2 regions of the Herbiconiux sp. FW305-C-125 genome follow, and region 2 is predicted to be linked to the other one. Evidence: riboswitches for the same ligand, from Rfam matches in the RefSeq annotation. Region 2 holds a riboswitch; the other holds the start of a gene.
The links. A riboswitch is a leader RNA that binds a small molecule or an ion and turns the genes downstream of it on or off. The one in region 2 is predicted to bind thiamine pyrophosphate.
Positions count from the first base shown of each region.

Region 1: another riboswitch for thiamine pyrophosphate. It lies ahead of thiM (hydroxyethylthiazole kinase); the one in region 2 lies ahead of AC3WLB_RS01865 (ECF transporter S component).

Region 1 covers NZ_JBYSYO010000012.1:87,923-91,322, reverse strand. Annotated here, with positions in the region: gene AC3WLB_RS21335 (LLM class flavin-dependent oxidoreductase) at 1-1,043, opposite strand, end outside; gene AC3WLB_RS21330 (TetR/AcrR family transcriptional regulator) at 1,054-1,605, opposite strand; TPP riboswitch at 1,687-1,778, shown strand; gene thiM (hydroxyethylthiazole kinase) at 1,770-2,579, shown strand; gene thiE (thiamine phosphate synthase) at 2,576-3,223, shown strand; gene AC3WLB_RS21315 (bifunctional hydroxymethylpyrimidine kinase/phosphomethylpyrimidine kinase) at 3,220-3,400, shown strand, end outside.
Region 2 covers NZ_JBYSYO010000001.1:332,557-335,956, reverse strand. Annotated here, with positions in the region: gene glgX (glycogen debranching protein GlgX) at 1-1,370, opposite strand, end outside; gene AC3WLB_RS01870 (hypothetical protein) at 1,475-1,849, shown strand; TPP riboswitch at 1,879-1,989, shown strand; gene AC3WLB_RS01865 (ECF transporter S component) at 2,066-2,683, shown strand; gene AC3WLB_RS01860 (ABC transporter ATP-binding protein) at 2,687-3,400, shown strand, end outside.

The sequences.
Region 1 (3,400 bases), on a different contig from region 2:
GGTTGCAGCACGAGCCCCGGCCGGCCGCCGCGCATGTACGTGTTCGCGACATCCGGGTACTCGAAGTCGCCCGGCTCGATGGCGTGCACCCCTGCGGGGACGGCGTCGTAGGCGATGCCCGCGCGGCGCTGCGCGAGCGCCGCGACCGAGCGCGCCGGCCCGGCCGCGACCGCGAGCCCGCTCTGCGCCCGCTCGCGCTCGACGAGCTCGCGCACCAGCGGGGCGACCTCGGCGCCGAAGTACTGCAGGGCCTGGGGGTCGTCGGCCATGGCGATGAAGGTCGAGACGCCGTCGGCGAGCGTGTAGCCGGCGAGCTCCTCGGCCCAGGCGCGCGCATCCTTCGGTGACGGCCCGATGTTCAGCAGCCGCCGGATGCTCCGCGGGTCGCGGCCCGCGGCCTGGGCGGCCTCGTCGATGCGCTCGTTGCCCCGGGCGTACTCGCCCGGCTCGAGCCAGGGGAGCGAGGGGAGCCAGCCGTCGGCGGCACGGCCGATGAGCGCGAGCATCCGCGGTTTGCGGGCGCCGAGCCAGATCGGGATCTCATGGGCGGGGCGGGGGCCGCGCTTCGCGCCGTGCACCGAGTGGGTCGAGCCGTCGATGAACACACCGCCGCGCTGCGCGGTGTCCCAGCGCGCCCGGATGATGGCGATCGCCTCTCCCAGAGCGGTGACGGCCTGGCCGGGGGTGAGCTTCGGGGTGCCCATCGCCTCGATCGCGTCCCAGAACGCGCCGGCGCCGAGGCCGAGGTCGAGGCGGCCGCCGGAGAGGAGGTCGAGGCTCGCGGCCGCGCCGGCGAGCACCGCCGGAGGCCGCAGCGGCAGGTTCAGCACGTTCGGCGCGATGTGCACGCGTTCGGTGGCGGCGGCGACGTAGGACATGAGGGTCCAGGTGTCGAGGAACGACGGCTGGTAGGGGTGGTCTTGGAAGGTGACCAGATCGAGGCCGGACGCCTCCGCGAGCTGGGCGAGGCGCACAGGCGTCTGCGGATCACCCGCGGTGGGGGTGATGAAGGCGCCGAAGCGCAGGTCGTGTCCGTAGTCCATGGTGATCCTTTCAGGCGCGGATGCCCGCGATGAGAACGTCGAGAAGAACCGGCCGATCGGCCGGTGAGCCGAGGCGCACGGCGTGCTCGACGCCGCATACGAGCCGCTGCAGTTGCGCGGCCGAGAGGTCGGCGCGCACGGCGCCGGTGGCCTGGGCGCGGGCGAGGACGGTGCCGAAGCCGGCGTGCACCTGCGCTCGCGCCGCGGTGCACTCGCTGTGCACCGCGGGATCGGAGCGTTCGAGGTCGACGAGCACGGCCTGGAGGCCGGAGTCGGCGAGCTGCAGCGCGAGCGCGTCGTCGAGGAACCGGCGGAGCGCGACGAGCGGATCGGGCTCGCGTGCCGCGGCATCGGCCGCGTCGCCCAGGCGGCGGAGCGATTCGACGCTCAACGCCTCGACGAGCGCGCGCACGGTGGGGAAGTGCCGGTATACCGTGCCCACGCCGACGCCGGCCTCGCGCGCAACCTCGTTCAGCCGGAGGTCGGCCGCGTCGTGCCCCTTGGCGACTTCGAGGATGCGCTCGCGGCTGCGCACCGCGTCGGCCCGGACGGAAGGAGTCATGAAGAACACTGTACCCCTAAAACGGATTACTTATCCGTTTACGGCGGAGGACTCGGCGCCAGGTCGGCTAGCCTGGAGGCAACACGTGACACGGGGTGCCCTGCGGGGCTGAGAACACACCCGTCGAACCTGATCTAGTTCGTACTAGCGAAGGGATGTCGCGCATGACGCGCACGCCGGAACAGCTGACCCAATCCACCGTCGACGCCTGGCAGGCGGTGCGCGAGCAGGCACCGCTCGTGCAGTGCCTCACCAACGCCGTGGTGAGCAACTTCACCGCCAACGCCCTCCTCGCCCTGGGGGCCGCGCCCGCGATGGTCGACATCCCGGGCGAAGCGGGCCCCTTCGCCGCCGTCGCGTCGGGCGCGCTGATCAACCTCGGCACCCCGACCGCCGAACAGCGCACGGCGATGCGCGAGTGCGCGGCCGCCGCCGGTGCGGCCGGCACGCCGTGGGTGCTCGACCCGGTCGCGATCGGCGCGCTGCCGGTGCGCACGGCGCTCGCGGCCGAGCTCGTAGCGCTTCGCCCCGCGATCGTGCGGGGCAACGCCTCGGAGATCATCGCGCTCGACGGCGCGGGCGAGGGTGGCCGCGGGGTGGATGCCGTCGACACGGTCGAGGATGCGGTCGCCGCCGCCCGCCGCATCGCCCGCCGCACCGGGGGAGTGGTCGCGGTGTCCGGCGCGGTCGACGTCGTGACCGACGGCACCGACGAGGTGCGTCTGGCGAACGGAGACCCCCTGCTCACGCGGGTGACCGGCGGCGGCTGCGCCCTCGGCGCGGTGATGGCCGCTTTCGCCGGGGTCGGCGAGGACGGGCTCACGAGCGCGATCGCGGCCGTCACCGTCTACAACATCGCCGCCGAAGTCGCCGCCGGGCGTGCCACCGGCCCCGGCAGCTTCGTGCCCCTGTTCCTCGACACGCTCGCCGGCCTCGACGCCGCGACCCTGCGCATCCGGGCGGTCGTCTCGTGAACGCCGACCTGAGCCTCTACCTCGTCACCGACACGCGGATCGCGGGCGCGGCCGGGCACGACCTCGTCGACCTCGTGCAGGCCGCGACGGCGAACGGCGTGACGGCGGTGCAGGTGCGGGAGAAGGATGCGCCGGCGCGCCGGTTCCTCGACACGGTCGCGCGGCTGGCACGCGTGATCCCGGCGGACGTGGCGCTCATCGTCAACGACCGCGTCGACGTCTTCCTCGCCGCGCGCGCTGCGGGAGAGCGGGTGGCGGGCGTGCACGTCGGGCAGTCCGATCTGCCGGCTGCGGCGGTGCGCGAGCTGATCGGCGCGGCGGCGGTGCTCGGGCTGAGCGCGTCGACGCCGGAGCAGCTGGCGGCGGCCGCCGATTCGGGCGTGGTCGACTACGTCGGCATCGGCGCGCTGCACGCCACCGCCACCAAAGCGGATGCGCCGCCCCCGCTCGGGCTGACGGAGTTCGCTCGGCTGGCCGGCCTGAGCGCGCTGCCGGCGGTCGCGATCGGTGGGGTGACTGCGCCCGACCTTGCGCCGCTGCGGCGAGCGGGTGCGGCAGGTGCGGCGGTCGTCTCAGCGATCTGTGCGGCGCCCGACCCCGGCGGTGCGGCACGGCAGCTGCGCGCGACGTGGGACGCGGCATGAGCGGGGACCAGGTGGCGGCGGCGCGGGTGCCGCGGGTGCTGAGCATCGCGGGCACCGACCCGACGGGCGGAGCGGGCATCCAGGCCGACCTGAAGAGCATCGCCGCGAACGGCGGCTACGGCATGGCGGTCGTGACCGCTCTCGTCGCACAGAACACCCACGGCGTGCGGTCGGTGC
Region 2 (3,400 bases):
TCGCGCAGGGTGAAACCGTCGTGGGCGGTGACGAAGTTGATCGACGCCACCGGGCGGCGGCCGGAGTGCTCGTAGAGGTCGGCCGAGCCGGTGAAGCGGCTTGCGAACTCACCGAGGGTCGAGGGCTCGCCGCGCCAGAAGTCGCGCACCGTGTCGCGGTACTTGCCGTTCCACTCCGTCCACTGCGGCGGGAAGTTGCCCACCTGGTAGCCGCCGGGCCCGACATCCCACGGCTCGGCGATGAGCTTCACCTGCGAGACCACCGGGTCTTGCTGCACGAGCTCGAAGAAGCTCGACAGGCGGTCGACCTCGTAGAACTCGCGCGCGAGGGTGGCGGCGAGGTCGAACCGGAAGCCGTCGACGTGCATCTCGGTGACCCAGTAGCGCAGCGAGTCCATGATGAGCTGCAGCGAGTGCGGCTGCCGCACGTTCAGCGAGTTGCCGGTGCCGGTGTAGTCCATGTAGTAACGGAGATCGTCTTCCACCAGCCGGTAGTAGGCGGCGTTGTCGATGCCCCGGAAGCTGAGCGTGGGGCCGAGGTGATTGCCCTCAGCGGTGTGGTTGTACACCACGTCGAGGATGACCTCGATGCCGGCCGCGTGCAGCGACTTCACCATGCCCTTGAACTCCTGCACCTGCTGACCGAGGTCGCCGGTGGACGAGTAGGAGTTGTGCGGCGCGAAGAACCCGATGGTGTTGTAACCCCAGTAGTTGCTGAGCCCCTTGTCGAGCAGCACACTGTCGTTCACGAACTGGTGCACGGGCATCAGTTCGATCGCGGTGATGCCGAGCTTCGTGAGGTGACTGATGACGGCCGGATGCGCGACACCGGCATAGCTGCCCCTCAGCTCCTCCGGAACATCCGGATGCAGCTCGGTGAGCCCCTTCACATGGGCCTCGTAGATCACGCTCTCGTTGTACGGCACGCGCAGCTTGCGGTCACCGGACCAGTCGAAGAAGGGGTTGATGACGACGCCGTAGGTCATGTGGCCGGCCGAGTCGTCGTCGTTCCGCGAATCCGGATCGCCGAAGTTGTAGGAGAACAGCGACTGGTCCCAGTCGATCTCACCGCTCGTGGCTTTGGCGTAGGGGTCGAGCAGGAGCTTGTTGGGGTTGGCCCGGCAGCCCTTCTCGGGGTCGTATTCGCCGTGCACCCGGTAGCCGTAGCGCTGGCCCGGCTGCACCTGCGGGAGGTAGGCGTGCCAGACGTAGGCGTCGACCTCCGTCAGCTCGATGCGGGTCTCCGTGCCGTCGGGGTCGAAGAGGCAGAGCTCGACTCGCTCCGCGGCCTCACTGAAGAGGGCGAAGTTGGTGCCGCTCCCGTCGTAGGTCGCGCCGAGGGGGTAGGCCGATCCGGGCCATGATTGCATGTGATCTCCTGTCGGGTCGGAGCCCACGCTACCCGGATCCGCCGACACTTCAACGGCCACTCCGGCCCCTACCCGCCGGGGCTCGAACCGGGTAGCGTGTGAACATGCCGAATCTCGTTGAGACCCTCACCGACGCCACCCGCAGCATCGGAGTCGGAGCCGCCTACGGAAACCCGGTCGAGATCGACGGAGCCACCATCGTTCCCGTCGCGCTCGTCTGGTCGGGCTTCGGCGGCGGGAACGGAACGGCCTCCTCCCCTGGGGCCTCGGTCGCGTCCTCGGACAAGCTCGGCGCGGGCGACGCCAACGGCGAGGGCTTCGGCGGTGGCGGGGTCGCCATCCCGATCGGCGCCTACGTGACGACGGCCGGCGAGGCCAAGTTCCAGCCCAACCTCATCTCGCTCCTCGCGGTCTCCATCCCGCTCATCATCACCGCGGGCTGGTCCCTCGCCCGCGTGATCCGGGCCCTCAAGAAGTAGCCCGCGCCGCCTGCGCGGGGCGGCGTATACTCGAGGCACACGGGAGTCCGGTGAGCCGGGCTGAGAGGAAGGTTCTCAACCTTCGACCGTCGAACCTGATCTGGATCATGCCAGCGCAGGGAGGCATCTCTGGGAATGGCGTAGTGACCGTCCGCGACGCGGACAGCAGCTACGCCCCCGCCCGTGCCCCTTCCACGGAACGAAAGGGCACGAACAGTGCACACCACCACCGCAACCTCCACCGCTCCGCGTCGCGTCCTGCGCTGGCGCGTCGTCGACATCGTCGTCGCCAGTGTCATCGGCGTCGCCTCCGGACTCATCTTCTGGGTCTGGAACCTCACCTACACCCCGGTCAGTGCCCCCCTCGAAGCACTGCTCCCCGGTGCGCAGTCGCTCGTCTACGGATTCTGGCTGTTCGCCGGAGTGCTCGGTGGTCTCATCATCCGCAAGCCCGGAGCCGCCGTCTTCACCGAACTGGTCGCCGCGGTCGTCTCCGCCCTGGTGGGAACCCAGTGGGGCGTGCTCACCCTCGTCTCCGGCATCGTGCAGGGGCTCGGCGCCGAGATCGTGTTCGCCGCGTTCCTCTATGCGAACTACCGCGCCTACGTCGCGGTGCTCGCGGGGGCGGGCGCGGGCATCGCGATGGGCATCAACGACAGCATCCTCTGGTACGCCGGCAACGGCCTCGACTTCAAGACGATCTACGTCGTCTGCGGTGCCATCGGCGGCGCGGTCGTCGCGGGCCTGCTCTCCTGGCTGGTGGCGCGTGCGCTGGCGCGCACGGGAGCGCTCAACCGGTTCGCCGCCGGGCGCGAGGTCACGGCGAGGGCGTAGCGGATGCCCCACCCATCCACCCCGGCCGAGGCACCCGCCGCGCGTGCCGAGCCCGAGCCCGCCGGCCTCCGTGCCACGGGCTGGGGCTGGCGGCACGCCGGGCGCGCGGACTGGGCGGTGCGCGGACTCGACCTCGTGATCGAGCCGGGCGAGCGTGTGCTGCTGCTCGGCGCATCCGGTGCCGGCAAATCGACGCTGTTGCAGGCCTTCGCGGGTGTGCTCGGCGGCGCCGACGAGGGGGAGGAGGAGGGCGCGCTCGAGCTCGCCGGCACCGACCCGCGGCACGCGCGCGGCTCGGCCGGTCTGGTGCTGCAAGATCCGGACTCCCAGATCGTGCTCGCGCGAGTGGGCGATGACGTGGCGTTCGGCTGCGAGAACCTCGGCGTTCCGCGCCCGGAGATCTGGCCGCGTGTCGAGGCTGCGCTCGCGGCCGTCGGCCTCGACCTTCCGCTCGACCGCTCCACGGCGGAGCTGTCGGGCGGGCAGAAGCAGCGCGTGGCGCTCGCCGGTGTCGTGGCGATGCGCCCAGGGGTGCTGCTGCTCGACGAACCGACGGCCAACCTCGACCCGGTGGGGGTCGTGGAGGTGCGGGATGCGGTGGCCGAGCTGGTGCGGCGCTCCTCGGCCACCTTCATGGTGATCGAGCATCGCGTCGACATCTGGCTCGACGTCGTCGACCGGGTGGTGGTGCTCGAAGCGGGCGGTGGGGTGCTGGCC